DNA from 2 places in the Methylomonas sp. 2F7 genome. Region 2 is predicted to be linked to the other one. Evidence: riboswitches for the same ligand, from Rfam matches in the RefSeq annotation. Region 2 holds a riboswitch; the other holds the start of a gene.
What was found. Region 2 has a riboswitch for cobalamin ahead of ACR64Q_RS08700 (CbtB domain-containing protein). Riboswitches for the same ligand answer to the same signal wherever they lie in the genome.

Region 1: it holds a riboswitch for cobalamin, as region 2 does, so the genes downstream of both, ACR64Q_RS22055 (TonB-dependent receptor domain-containing protein) here and ACR64Q_RS08700 (CbtB domain-containing protein) in region 2, are expected to answer to the same signal.

What each region holds. Positions count from the first base shown of each region.
Region 1 covers NZ_CP195203.1:4,889,606-4,896,843, forward strand. The annotation lists gene ACR64Q_RS22030 (RMD1 family protein) at 1-324, shown strand, start outside; gene ACR64Q_RS22035 (hypothetical protein) at 540-1,265, shown strand; gene cobD (threonine-phosphate decarboxylase CobD) at 1,236-2,255, opposite strand; gene cbiB (adenosylcobinamide-phosphate synthase CbiB) at 2,248-3,165, opposite strand; gene ACR64Q_RS22050 (hypothetical protein) at 3,266-3,841, opposite strand; gene ACR64Q_RS22055 (TonB-dependent receptor domain-containing protein) at 3,861-5,684, opposite strand; cobalamin riboswitch at 5,804-6,021, opposite strand; gene fliW (flagellar assembly protein FliW) at 6,159-6,617, shown strand; gene panD (aspartate 1-decarboxylase) at 6,666-7,046, opposite strand; gene panC (pantoate--beta-alanine ligase) at 7,145-7,238, opposite strand, start outside.
Region 2 covers NZ_CP195203.1:1,908,270-1,915,507, forward strand. The annotation lists gene ACR64Q_RS08680 (STAS-like domain-containing protein) at 1-7, opposite strand, end outside; gene ACR64Q_RS08685 (FlhC family transcriptional regulator) at 40-657, opposite strand; gene ACR64Q_RS08690 (flagellar transcriptional regulator FlhD) at 638-1,267, opposite strand; gene ACR64Q_RS08695 (hypothetical protein) at 1,369-2,352, shown strand; cobalamin riboswitch at 2,433-2,562, shown strand; gene ACR64Q_RS08700 (CbtB domain-containing protein) at 2,651-2,827, shown strand; gene ACR64Q_RS08705 (CbtA family protein) at 2,829-3,476, shown strand; gene ACR64Q_RS08710 (cobyrinic acid a,c-diamide synthase CobB) at 3,479-4,777, shown strand; gene cobM (precorrin-4 C(11)-methyltransferase) at 4,774-5,574, shown strand; gene ACR64Q_RS08720 (sirohydrochlorin chelatase) at 5,577-6,398, shown strand; gene ACR64Q_RS08725 (precorrin-8X methylmutase) at 6,405-7,073, shown strand; gene ACR64Q_RS08730 (cobalt-precorrin-5B (C(1))-methyltransferase) at 7,078-7,238, shown strand, end outside.

The DNA of each region.
Region 1 (7,238 bases), 3.0 Mb from region 2:
AAACTCAACCGGAAAACCATGGCCATGATCCGCGGCCAGCTGTTCCTGACGAAGAGTGACATCATCCTGAATTACGACTTGCTGGATACCCCGGAATTTTTCTGGGAACATCCGGAATACCAACATATTTACTCGATGGCCGCCAATTATCTCGAAATTCAGCAACGCACCGACGTATTGTCAAAAAAGCTTGAGACAATACATGAGCTTCTGGAAATGCTGGCAGATGAACAAAAACACCAGCATTCCTCGGCCTTGGAGTGGATCATTATCTGGCTGATTGCCGTGGAGATTGTGATGTCGATTTTGGACAAGCTTTTTTAGTTAGCCCGACTCTCAGCGCCCAATTTGGCAACTGGTTTGCTGCAAGCTAACGCTTGCCCAGGAAAATCAAGGGTTGACGGTATCGACCGGCTGCCGCGATAATCGGCACAGAGATTGAACTCGCTCACAAAAATATTGGTATCCCCTACGCCTCCACTTAGTCTTGCTGCTAAGTCTAAGAAGTCGTATCACTAAATTTACTTTAAGGACAAACCATGAAAATACTATCTGCCCTATTAGCGACGTTTTTGTATTCGGCTAACGCGACTGCGGCTCTTGAATTTACTTTTTCAGGCGATTTCGTCAATTTCAGCACCGGCAATTTTTCAGGACAAGTAACTGTTGATGCTTTGTCGCCGAGCTCCAGCGACGTTTTTCCGGCGTCAGGCAGCGAATCCGCCAGTTTACGTTTGGGCTACTCGCTAAGCGCCCCCCTTTCCATATTAGCTAACGGACAAGCGCTGGAGATCGATAACGACCATGCTGTGCTAAATATCGTCGACAACACCCCTATCAGCGAAGCTCAGATAAACAGTCAGGGATTTACCGCCACCCAAGTAATGCCGGGCACTTATGACATCCTGACGCTCCATATGGAATCGGCGAGCAACCAATACGATGAAGAAAGTGGTCTGTTGGTATCCGGTGCGGAATTTTCGGTGACAGCTTTTTTTGATCAGTTATTACTGGGCGGGGTAGACCTTGATCCCACTAAACTGCCCAGCCTGTTTGGCTTAGCATTTGCCGATAATTTGAAGTTTTTGGTTTTTGAAGTTAACCGAAAATTAGGCGACAGCGAAGATTTTCGTGGCGCCGGCGTCATTACCGCCAGTGACATTGTCGACACTCACGTGTTTACCCCCGTGCCGTTACCTGGCGCTGTCTGGCTGTTTGGTAGCGTTATCGCTGGACTAGGTTTGCGGATGCGCAAACCAGCTTAATTGCCTGATATCAGGATGAGTCAGCGCCTGAGCCAAGCGTTGCCAGGCTGACTCGTCCTTCGGTAAGCCGAAACGCAGACTTGCAGGCTCCTGAAACAAGCGGGTCAGAATACCCTGCCCAGCCAATAGATCGTGTAGCTTAGCCGCCTGTTCGCATTTCACCCATTGAAACAAATCGCAGCCACCGCCCGGTGGCCAGCCGCAGTCGGTCAAAAGCTGTCTCAGGCGCAGGCTTAGCATTGCTAATGATGCAGCATTGGCTGATTGCCAGTTTTGATCGGCCAACGCCAGCGCCGCGACATAGCGGCCGGGATGACTGATAGTCCATGGCCCCAGCAACTCCGCAAGTTTCGCCAACAAATCCGGCTGGGTAATCACGAAGCCGCAACGAATGCCGGCCAAGCCGAAAAACTTACCCACCGAACGCAATATGATCAAGCCAGGCCGCACCGCTAATGGCGCTAGACTGTATTCAACAGGCAGGCTGTCTATAAATGCTTCGTCGATCAGCAGCCAGCCGCCGCGCCGGCTAAGACTTTCATGCCAACTCAATAGCTGTGGCCGGCTCCATAGTCGGCCGGTGGGGTTATTGGGATTGACCAGAATCAACACATCCAGCTCTTCCAGACGGTCGTCAATTGCATCCGCCTCGACTCTGACAACTTGATGCCCGGCTTTTTGCCAACTGCCGGCATGCTCGGCATAGGCAGGATGCAGTACGCCAACCCGCGATTTTGGTCGTAACAAAGGTAATGATTGAATCGCCGCTTGCGACCCGGCTACCGGCAGCAAGGAGTCGTTTTGGTAGTAAGCCCGTGCCGCCGCAAGTAACTCGTCATCATCTTCCGGCAGGCGTTGCCAGCATTCGGTGGGTATAGGCGGCACGGGCCAACCGTTGGGATTGATACCGGTGGACAAATCCAGCCAATCTGTCAGAGCAATACCATATTGGCTTGCGGCTAGCCGCAAGCGCCCACCGTGCTCAAGCAATTACATCTCCCACAGCAATCACGATCAGCCACAACAGCAGAGCCCGGTACATCAGGTTGCATGCGCGCTTAATATCGTCGTTTTCCGGTAGTTGGGAGCCGCCGAACCAGGGCTTTTGTTTCAGTTGGCCGTGATAACAGGCCGGCCCGCCCAGTTGCAGCAGCAACGCGCCACCGCCAGCGGTCATCACCGGTCCGGCGTTAGGGCTGTCCAATAAGCGCGCTTGGGTCCGCCACGCATTGATAGCCTGCGCGGTATTGCCGAGCAAGGCGTAACTCAAGGCCGTCAAGCGCGCCGGCAGCCAATTCAGCAAATCGTCGAAGCGCGCGGCAGCCCGGCCGAAATTTACATATCGTTGATTTTTGTAACCCCACATGGCATCTAGGGTATTGCTGAAACGGTAGAGTAGGGCGCCGAAGGGGCCTAACAACACGAACCAGAACAAGGGTGCAAATACTGCATCGGCACCGTTTTCCAACACCGATTCTATGGTTGCGCGCCGCACATCGATCTCGGTCATGGCATCAGTCTGACGACTAACGATTTTGCCAACCAGTTGCCGCGCTAACGGTAAATCGCTATCCGACAAGGCGGAATGAACGGCCAGCGCATGTTGTTGTAAGCTGCGGGCAGCGATACAAAAATATAAAACCAGTACCTCGACAGCAATTTGCAGCAGCGGCCAACTCGGCAAAAGCAGCAACCATAGCAGGCAAGGCATTAAGACTATCGCCACCGCCAAAAAACCGCTGACGCGCTGGCGAAAAGCGGCTTGCTCGTTGTTTAACAGTCGCATTTCCACAGTGCTCGCCCATTTACCGAACATCACTAATGGATGGTAGGCATTACGCGGCTCGCCCAGCCAAAAATCGATGGCTACGGCCAGCAAAATGCTGATGGTGAGAATCATGATTTGCGCGGGATAAACAGGTATTGCAAAACTAGAAGAACGGCTGGGGTTAACAAAATTGATTGCGGGGCGATGAAAATCGCCCCGCTGGATTGAATGCTTAGATAGCTTCGCGAGTGGCTTTGGCGGCCAGCAAGGATTTTACAGCACTGACCAGAGCGAAAATGACCACGCCATAGATCAAGGTATTCGTCAGGTAAGGCGGGTAATACATCGCAACGCGCTCAATATATTGTGTGAATGAGCCGTTGGGATAGCGGCCGGACAGCCAGTAAAAGCTGCCGTTGGAAAACAAAAACGCGATGGAGGTAGCCGCTACCAGAGCCATCAAACGCTGTGCAACTGTGGCAACTGACAGCGCAGTGAATTGTCGGCACCATTTGCCACCCAGCCACATTGCGCCATAAGAAAACACCAGAAACCCGTAAGCCTTTGACACGCAAAAATCGCTGACGCCGAGTTTAGTGATCGCCAAATAATCAATGAGCACCGCTTCAGCTAGCAAAAAGGCGAACAAATAGCGACCGCCTAGCCATAAGCCGGCGAAAAAAAACACCGCCAGCGAAGCGTCCGGCAACGCAAACGGCGTACCGAAATGGTGAAAGCGGGTGGCAGCCATCAACGCCATCAGCGCTACCGCGCCGGGTTTGACAGCCAGGGTTTGATTCAGATTCATAGGGTTCTCCAGAAAAGGTTTAGTAATTGTAATGGATCGAAAAATAGAAATTTCTACCGAAGCTGTTATAGGTGTTAACCGTTTGATAGCGTTTGTCGAACATATTATTCAGTTTGGCGCTTAACATCCAATTTTTGTCGATGCGATAAGCGGTGCGCAGATCGGCGGTCATGAAGCTGCCCAACCGCACGGTATTGGTACTATTATCGAAACGTTCGCCCTGAGCCAGCACGGAGGCGCCAATATCAACGTCGCCAAACGAACGCGAGACATCATAGGATAAGCTTTCCGTCACCCGACGCGGCAGACGCAAATTGGTCTGTCTATCTTTGGGCGTCATCAGGTTCATGCTCAACTTATTGTTCCAGCCGAAAATTTGCGTGGACACTTCCGCTTCTATGCCGTCTATTTGCGCCTTGCCGATATTTCTGGCAGTGGATGGCGTACCACTGAATACAATCAAATCCTCGATATTGGTGTGATAAGCGCGCAGTTCCCAATTTGCACAATCGTGACGTCCGGCAAAACCGGCTTCGAAACTGGTGGATTTTTCCGGCCGCAAACCAGGGTTACCGAAGCCGGGGAAGTATAACTGATTGAAAGTCGGGGCCTTGAAGGCATTGCCGAAACTGGCAAAAGCGCTGAGACCGTAATCCCAATTAAACCGCCAGCCAAAATTGCCGGTGACGCTGTCGCCGAAAGCCTGGTTTTCGTCCCAACGCAAAGAAGCATTCAAAAAATGCTTATCGAAAACGCGGCTATGCAGCTCGGCAAATGCGCCTACATCGTAGCGGGACGTTTCCGCGTAACGCGTGGTGCTGTCGATTTCATCAAAACGGTAGTCGGTGCCCAGCGTTAATTGGTGATCCTTATGCAAGGCCAATTCATTCAACCAGCTCGCATTCCAGCGCGTGGTGTTGAAACGACTGGTAAATCGACCGTTATGCCGAAATTGATCGGCATCGTCCACGCTTTGTCCTATGCGTAATGTGGACCGCCACATATCACTGAAATTAGCGCTGGCGGTCGCCCCCAGCGTCTGATTGACAAACTCAGTGGTGCTACTGATGGAGTTGTCTATCTCGGTTTCACCTTCGGCCCGCAGGAAAAACGCCTCCAGCTCGGTACCATTGTCGAACCGGTAACCGGTTTTGGCATTCAAACTGGTGTTGTTATAGCCGTCGCGGTCCGGATTATAGCCACTCGCGACGCTGACACCGCTCAAAGCATTGATACCCTGGCTACCCAATTGAGCGGCCCCCAAGCTATACCAAGCCTTACCCCATTTGCCGCTGACGGCCGCCGAGCCATTATACGTGTCGTAAGAGCCGCCGCCGGTTTCCAGTGCGATGTGCGGCCGTTCGCTGTTGCCGCCTTTACGGGTAAATATCTGAATCACCCCGCCAATCGCTTCCGAACCATAAAGGCTGGATTGCGGGCCGCGAGTAATTTCCACACGTTCGATTTGATCGATGGGAATAAACTGAAACGCGCTGGTGCCGGTGGTCACCGAGCCGGCCTTGATGCCGTCGATTAAAACCAGTACATGATCGGAGTTAGTGCCGCGCAGATAGACGTTGGTGTCCTTGCCGTAACCGCCGCTTTGCACCATATCGACACCCGGCGTGCCTTTCAGTAACTCGGGTAGGGTTCTAACCTGAAGTTTCTCTATATCCTGGCGCGTATAAACCGTCATCGCCGTGGCCAACTCGTTCTGACGAGTTTCGGTTCGAGTAGCCGTGACAACTGTCTCGGCAAGGTTAATCGCCTCGTCGCTAGTCGCCGCCAACACCGTAAAAGGCGTACTCGCCAGAAATAAAGATCTGTATAAAATTGATTGCATATTGTCCTCTGCGCCCGCCGCGCATCCGGGTGAAAAAGGACAGAGGAAAAACGGAAAACGAAAAAGGCGGAGGCAGGCTAGGCATGGACTCAGACCATTCCGTAAACAGCCCTCCGCTGTCTCGAATGATCTTCCGGGCCAGTCTCCGGGCTTATAAGTGGCTTTACGCCTGATCTACGACCTTCCCATGCAAAGCGCACAGTGGCAAAAACGCAGCTCTTTACTTATCTACCGTTGCGGGGGCAGCGTCGGCATGGGCGGTTAAAACCGCCGCACCGACTTCCTGTTTAAGCTTGGCCGAGAAAACGGCGCAAACACCTGAAAGAAGCGCGCAATTGTAGGGAGTTGGGCGCGATAAAGCAAGAATACCTGGTAGTTACCGACAATCCGCATTGCAAATACCCCTTTCCGTGCTATACATTGGTGCATTGATTAATGCTGTTAACTTAGACTTCAACGAATACGGGCGGGACTATGGAAATTCAATCGAAATTGTTAGGCAACCAAGACATCAATCCGGACACAATCATCAATTTTCCGCGCGGCCTACCCGGTTTCGAAGATCAGACCCGCTTTAAGTTATTTCATCAGGAAGGCAGCGAAATAGTGTTTTGGCTGCAATCGGTCGATAACGCGGAGCTAACCTTTTCCGCGGCGCATCCGGCCAATTTCAACATCAATTACAACTTTACGGTAACCGATCCGGAAGAAGCGCTGTTGCAAATAGAGCCGGGCGACGAGTTGGTGATTTTAATTCTACTGCACAAGGACAACGAGCAGGATAACGGCAAGCCGACTATCAAAGGCTCAATCAAGTCGCCGATATTGATCAACGCCAACAAACGCATCGGCATGCAAAAAGTATTGGTGGCTATTGAGCAAAGCATCACCCTGACCGAGAAAGTCAGCGAAATAGACGTATCGGAAGCTTAAAAATGCAAATAACCGCCGGAGACTGAGTCGCCCCGGCGGTTATTTAAATCAGGCGGCCTGAACAGGAATGGAATGACTGGAATGGCTAATATGATTGTTGCCGTCGAAATACACCAAAGTCGGCTTGTAGTTCTTCAGTTCCTTCTCATCTAGGCTAGCGAACGCGCAGACGATAATCAAATCGCCAGGACACGCCAACCTTGCAGCTGCGCCGTTAATCGAAAACACACCGGAACCTTCTTCGGCGCGAATCGCGTATGTGGTGAAGCGCTGACCATTGTTAATGTTATAAATATGGATTTGCTCGTATTCCCTAATCCCGGAAAAATCCAAAATTTTGCCGTCTATAGCACACGATCCTTCGTAATCCAGCTCGGAATGCGTTACCCGCGCACGGTGTAACTTAGCTTTAAGCATGTTTATGTTCATGGTAAACAAGGTCGAATACTAGGGCCGGCGATTATGCCTGAATTTAACCCTGCTATCAAATTTAAGCATTAGCTTTTACAGGCAAAAAAACAGTAACGTCAGATACTTGTTTTAGAAAAGTAGAGGTTATCGATCAGACGCGTCTTGCCCAGTCTGGCAGCAGCCAAAATCAGCAGATTAGAGTCGCTAGCG
Region 2 (7,238 bases):
TATGCATGCGACTTCTCCTTAGTAGCTCCTTGATTGCCTCTAACGAGTGCTTGGTTTGTTCAAAGATTGACTTTTTGATTTTGCGGAAACCCAACGCCGCCGCCCCGACCGATCAGTCCACACCTCGCAGATAGGGCATTGACTAAATGCGGCTTCAGGGTGAATCATGCCTAGGTAACGGGCGCGGCAACGCCCGCAAAGAATGAAAACCAAATCACCCGCCGAGAGCAGGCTAATTAAATACCAAGCCCGGTTGATGTCTAACGGATAATGTTGGCTGGAGCGTGGTTGGATAAATTGCCGATCGGCTAAAATTTTGGAAGCGACGTTGCTGTAGATCTCATAGGCCGTAACCAGTAAGGTTGCACTCAGGTTCGGAGTAGAAAGTCGGTGTCTGATGTCTTCAATCATGCTTAAAAATAGCGAGGCATGAATGTTGTTGAACGCCGAGCGGATGGCCCATTGATGATCATGAGGCAGCATGCCTTGTTTGGGCGGTTGTCCTTGTACCGCTTTAGATAATTCGATGCTTTGCTTTCGGGTTAAATGGCAGAGTTGGCTGACAATCGGAGGACGTACGCCAAGCTGGATTAGCCTTTCGGCCAATAGCAAGTCCGCGCCTATATTTGACCTGCTTTTAAAGGGCATTGGTTTCATCCGCAGTTCCAGTGATACACGGTTGGAGAAGATCCACATAGGCGACCATGGGCAAGTTGCTTGGAACATAAACCGGCAATAACTGAATCACTGCGCGACTGCTTTCGGCGTGTTCACGAAGTTGCTCCTGTGTCGTGCCGGCGAGATGGTCTATACCATTCCGATCTAATCCAAAGCGCCAGGCCGTTTCTTCAGGATTACTGCGTGCGCATTCCCTGGCTAGCATGAGATATTCGAAATTTAACCGGGCAAGATCTTCATCCAGTGTTGACATAAACGCCTCTGAGTTGATTAACGACTGTTGTCGATATGCTAGGCAGGCAACGCGGAAATGTCCCGGTCGCAAAGTGACCTGATTTGGGTCACAAACCTCCGGAACCCCCGATAGATATGATTTGGCTTTGTTGAAAATAATTGTCCTATTGCGCTGGCGACGCTTTTTTCGGCAAATAACGGACGGCCAATTTGATAACGCCAGGCTAATTGCAGGGTCCAATGAATTGAATGATCCTGAAATTCTTCTAATCTCGTTCTGCTTACCAGGGACTTTGCCTACAAGAAGTAGAGCCTTAATTGGTGTTTGACCTGAATAATTGCATTCCAAAATCATTTTTATATTGCTTATCTTGAATTTGTTATGGAGGAAATTGTTATGAATCGGCTATTCGCTAACCAGACAACTACTGCTGGTTACCTGGTTTGGGGTGGTTTATGCGCGAGGTAATTCAATGCTTGATCGATTGGTTGGATAGCGAGCCAAGCGATGAAAAAGGGCACCGCATATTGCGCGCGTTAGCCCAGGAATCGTTGAAGAAGTCAGAATTCGAAGAGTCGAAGCGCCGGTTCACGGCTGATGAAATCGTCGCCGCAGTCGGTGAATCTATAGGAATTTCCGATCCTAAAAAGTGGATCGATTGGCCGGGTTCGTTGAAGAAATATTGCGAAACCCGAGAGCCGCAAATCTTAGAGTTTGCTCGTAAACGTGGGTTGTCTTGTTATGCAAAACCTGACCGTAAAAGCACAAAGGGCGGTCCGGGACAACTCACGACGTTCTATATCAAGGCAGAACCGATACCGGAAATAACGGAAGAAGACCAAGCGATTGACGGCGTCCTTGGCAGGAACAATGCAGCCGATTTGCAAGCCAGCTATCAAATGACTGAACTAGGTGAAGTCAAACCCAGTTGGATCGCGAGTCGGTTATTTCGGCATGGACAAATTGAATTAAGACAATGGCATGTCTGGGTTATAGTGGGTTGGCTAGCAATCATAGCTGGGTTGTCGGTGTTAATTGCTTATGCTGGATGGCTATCGTTATCCTTACCCAGATCCGTGACAACGCAAGATTTGACATTACTGGTCAGTATTTTCGCGATTCCCTATGGTTCCTGGGTAACTATCATCAAGCCTTGGATATTATTGTTGGATGATCGAATTGTCGTAGCCCATGAACTATTCACAAATTTTTATGAACAGTCTGCGCAGTTCGAACTGCTTCGAGACGGAGATTTAAGAGTAATTCGGTTAGTTCGGTATTCGGCGGCATGTCCCATTTGTGGCGCCACTATTTATCTCGAAAAAGGCGAGCCGGATTATCGGCGCAGGTTGGTGGGGCGGTGTTATGAAAGCCCAAGAGAGCATGTGTTCAGTTTCGATCGAATCACGCGTTGCGGGCGATTACTGGTTGATCGATAACTTGTCGAGAGGAACTGCTGCCGCACAGTTTATTCTTATTTCAATACATTTCATTTGCCCTACGACTAGCTGCGGCATACAATCGCCGCTGGTTTTAAGGTTCCCGCTCTTGGCGGGTGAAACTGGAAGTCGGTTAAATGCCGACGCTGCCCCCGCAACGGTAGGTGATTCGTCACGAGCCCGGAGACAGGCCTAAAACTGTAGTCAACAGTATTGCGGAGGGCGATCTGTCAAATCGGTTTTTTTTGGTTTGTCTTTCCCTCTGTTATTCCGTCCACCTTATTCGGAACAGACAACCATGAAAACACTTGCAGCATCTACCACCCTTTCTTCCTCAAAAATCCTGCCTGGCCTGAGTGCTATTGTTTTGGGTCTGACCGTCGTTTTAGGTTTGGGTTTCTTGCAGGACGCCAACAACTACCTACATAACGCCGCCCACGACGGACGTCACAGCGCTGCTTTTCCTTGCCATTAACATGGCGGATTTTCGTAAGTTGGTTGCGGCGTCGCTACTGGCTGGACTATTGGGCGGCTTGTTACTCAGCGTGCTCCAACACTATCAAACCTTGCCCTTGATTTTGGCCGCCGAGCAATTCGAAACACCATCGGCCGAGCATGCGCATGACTGGCAACCGACGGACGGCTGGCAACGCAATGGCTTTACTTTGCTGTTCAATGGCCTGACCGGCTTCGGCTTTGCCTTGTTTATCAGTGTCGCCCTGTACTGGCGGGATCAACACGGTTACCTGTACGGACTCGGCTGGGGTTTGGCCGGTTATTTGGTATTTTTTGTCGCGCCATCATTGGGCTTGCCGCCGGAGTTGCCGGGTACTGACAGCGCCGAATTGCATAGTCGCCAAGCGTGGTGGCTTTTTACGGCCGCCGCTACCGCGATTGGCTTGTTTGGTCTGTTTTTGACCAAACAGCGCTGGCTGCAAATCGGCGGCGCTGGCTTACTGGCCTTACCGCATCTGATCGGCGCACCGCATCCGGAGGTTGCTCAGGCTTTAGCGCCCGAAGCCTTACAACAGCATTTTGTGGTGTTGACATCCATCAACAACGCTATTTTCTGGCTGACCTTAGGCGCAATATCGGGCCGATTGTTGCGTAAAGTAACGTTTTAGTGATGAATGCTACCGCAACACGCCATTGCCCGGCGATATTGATCAGCGCCCCTGCCTCCGGGCAAGGCAAAACCACCATAACTGCAGCTTTGGCCTATTACCATCGCCAGCAAAACCGAAAGGTACGCGTGTTCAAAACCGGCCCGGATTTTATCGATCCGCAAATCTTGAGCTTTGCTTGCGGACAACCGGTTTATCAGCTGGATTTATGGATGATGGGCGAAGCGCATTGCCGTGAGATGCTTTATAACGCCGCCGCCGACGCTGACGTTATCTTGATTGAAGGTGCCATGGGCTTGTTCGACGGCGATAGCAGCAGCGCCGATTTGGCACAAACACTAGACGTGCCTGTGGCCGTTGTCATCGATGCGGGCGGCATGGCACAAACTTTTGCCGCAGTAGCTTATGGCTTAGCCCATTACCGTGCCAACTTACCGTTTGCCGGGGTCATCGCCAACAAAGTCGGCAGTCCTAGTCATGCCAAACTGCTAGAAGAAGCGTTGCCGAATAACATGCCTTTGCTGGTGGCGATGGCGAAAGACGACGCGGTCGGCTTACCTTCGCGACATCTGGGTTTGTTGCAGGCCGACGAAATCGGCGATCTCGATCTTCGCCTGGCGCGAGCCGCCGAATTGCTCGGCAGTCTTGCGCCGTGCCGATTGCCGGAGCCGGTCACCTTCGCGCCGATTACTACCGATCCGCCGCCGAAATTGCTGACTGGTAAGCGTATCGCGGTAGCTCGCGATGCCGCATTTTCGTTTATCTATCAAGCAAATCTGGATTGTTTGCAAGCCATGGGCGCTGAACTGACGTTTTTCTCGCCGCTCGCAGACCACGTATTACCCGAGGCAGACAGTGTTTATTTGCCCGGCGGTTACCCGGAACTACATCTCCAAACATTGGCCGACAATGTCGCCATGAAACAAGCCTTGCAGCAACATCATCAAGCCGGTAAACCGATTTACGCCGAATGTGGCGGTTTTTTATATTTGCTGGAACGTTTGGCCGATAAAGACGGCAATGCGGCAGCGATGGCAGGATTACTACCCGCTAGCGCGCAGATGCAAAAACGGCTGGTCAATCTTGGCATGCACAGCGTGCAGTTGGAACAAGGTGAAATTCGCGGGCATAGCTTTCATCACTCGCAACTGGAAACCACACTGCAGCCGTTCACCGAATCGAAGCCCCAACGCAATCGTCGCCGTAACGAAAACTTTTATCAGCTGGGTTCGTTGCAAGCGTCTTATCTGCACACCTACTTTCCGTTCAACCCCCAGGTCGCGGCTGGATTTTTTCTATGAGCATTCAACCTAAAGTGTGGTTTGTCGGCGCAGGTCCCGGTGATCCTGATTTAATCACTGTCAAAGGTCGCGACTTAATTGCCAAAGCGGATGCCATTTTGTTCGCAGGCTCTCTGGTACAGGCCGCAGCGACGCAATGGGCCCCAAGCACTTGCGTGATCAAAGATTCCAAAGACATGACTTTGGAGCAGATTACCAACTGGCTGACCGAACAAGCCGGTCCGGGCAAAACCGTCATTCGCCTGCAAACCGGCGACCCTGGCTTGTACGGTGCATTGATTGAAATGGTGCAACCACTGGATGCGGCCAACATTGCCGTCGAAGTAGTGCCGGGCGTCTCGTCGGCGTTTGCTGCGATGGCTTGCGCAGTCGAAAGCCTGACCTTACCCGAAGTCACGCAGACCGTGATTCTTACCCGTGTTGAAGGCCGCACGCCGATGCCGGACGGTGAATCCTTGCAAGAACTGGCCAGCCATCACACCACGCTGTGCCTGTTTTTATCGATCACCTTGTTGCCCTTGATCGAACGCGAATTAAAAGCCGCCAACTGGGCTGATGATTCCCCGGTATTGGTGGTTCATAAGGCCAGCTGGCCGAGCGAACAACAGATTATTCGCGGCACCCTGGCTGATATTCGCGAACGCTGCCGAGCCGCCAAAATCAACAGTCAGGCCATGATCGTCATCAGCCCCACCTTGGGCGCGCGGCACTGGCCATCGTTAAAAAAATCCAAACTTTATGATGCCGGTTTTACCCATCGTTTTCGCCGCGCCGAGCGGCCTCAGCCTAAGGAATAAGCATGACAACCACAGTTCTCTTGGTCGGCCACGGTTCGCGCAATCAGGCCGGCAATGATGAAATTCGCGAATTTCAACAACAATGGCAGGCGCAACACCCTGACTGGCGCATTGAGTTGTGCTATATCGAACTCGCCGAGGTGCTGTTGGAAGAAGGATTGAGCCGCGCCGCGCAAGGATCTAGCCGCGTGATAGTCGTGCCGCTGATCATCAGCGCCGCCGGGCATGTGAAGATGGAAATTCCCGAGCATATCGAGGAGGCCCGCGAAAATTTTCCGGCGGTCGAATTCATCTACGCGCCACATCTAGGAAGCAATGAAACCTTGCTGGCCATTCTGCAAAAACAGCTCAAAACGGCACTCAAATCTTTGGCCATGCCCGACCCGAAAACTACCGGCGTGATCATTTTAGGCCGCGGCTCCTCCGACAAAGTCGCCAACGGCGAACTAGCAAAACTGGGGCGTTGGCTGTTTGAAGCTACCGAGCATGAACTCGTCGACATTGCCTTCACCGGTATTACCCATCCGCGTTTGGAAACCGCTGTGCAACGTCAAGTACGACTGGGCATGACGCAGATTGCGATTTTGCCCTATTACCTGTTTACCGGCTTGCTGATCGAGCGCATCGGCAAACAAATCGAACGCTTGCAAAGCCAATATCCGCAGATTGTCTTCGGTGCCGGTACGTATTTTGGTTTTGATCCGGCCATTTTTAAATTGCTGGATCAACGGGTTACCGAAGCCTGGGACCCGCTCGCGCCGAAAATGCTGGAATGCGACGGCTGTCAGTATCGCGAGCAAGCCGAACATCACCACCATCATTGATTAGCCATGAGCCACAACATTCAAACCGAACAACTGACTCAGGCTGGGCAACAAATCGAACACGATTCCTTTGCCATCGTCGACCGCGAAGTCGGCGAGCACCATTATTCCGATGGGCAATGGCAAGTGGTGCGTCGCATGATCCACGCCACTGCGGATTTTGAATTCAATGGCCTGACCGAGTTTTCCGCGCATGCAATCGAAGATGGTATTCAAGCCATTTTAAATGGTGCGCCTATCGTTGCCGACGTGGAAATGATTTGCGTCGGCTTATCGAAGCCGCGCCTGGCGCATTTTGGCATCAGCGCCCGCCAGTTCATCGCCGATGCGGATGTCATAGCCGCCGCCAAACAGGTCAACAGTACCCGCGCGGTACAAGCCATGCGTAAAGCGCAGCGCCTGGGTTTAATCGCCGGCGGTATCGTCTCAGTTGGCAACGCACCGACCGCGCTGTTGGAAGTGTTGCGGATGATCAAAGAAGAAGGCGTCAAGCCGGCACTGATCGTCGGGATGCCAGTCGGTTTTGTCTCTGCAGCGGAATCCAAGGATTTACTCGCCGAATTAGCCGATGTGCCATGGATCATCACCCGTGGACGTAAGGGCGGCTCGACCTTGGTCGTCGCGGCGATTCATGCCTTGTTGAGCTTGGCGGAAACCCGGCAGAAAAACGGCTGATAGCATGGCAATGCCGGAACGCAAACCCAAAGGTACCCGCAAGGGTTACACCACCGGCGCCTGTTCGGCGGCAGCGGCACGGGCGGCAGTGCAGGGTTTGCTGAATGGGCGCGTGCCGGACACTATCGACTGCGTGCTGCCCAATGGGCAAGACGTGGCATTCAA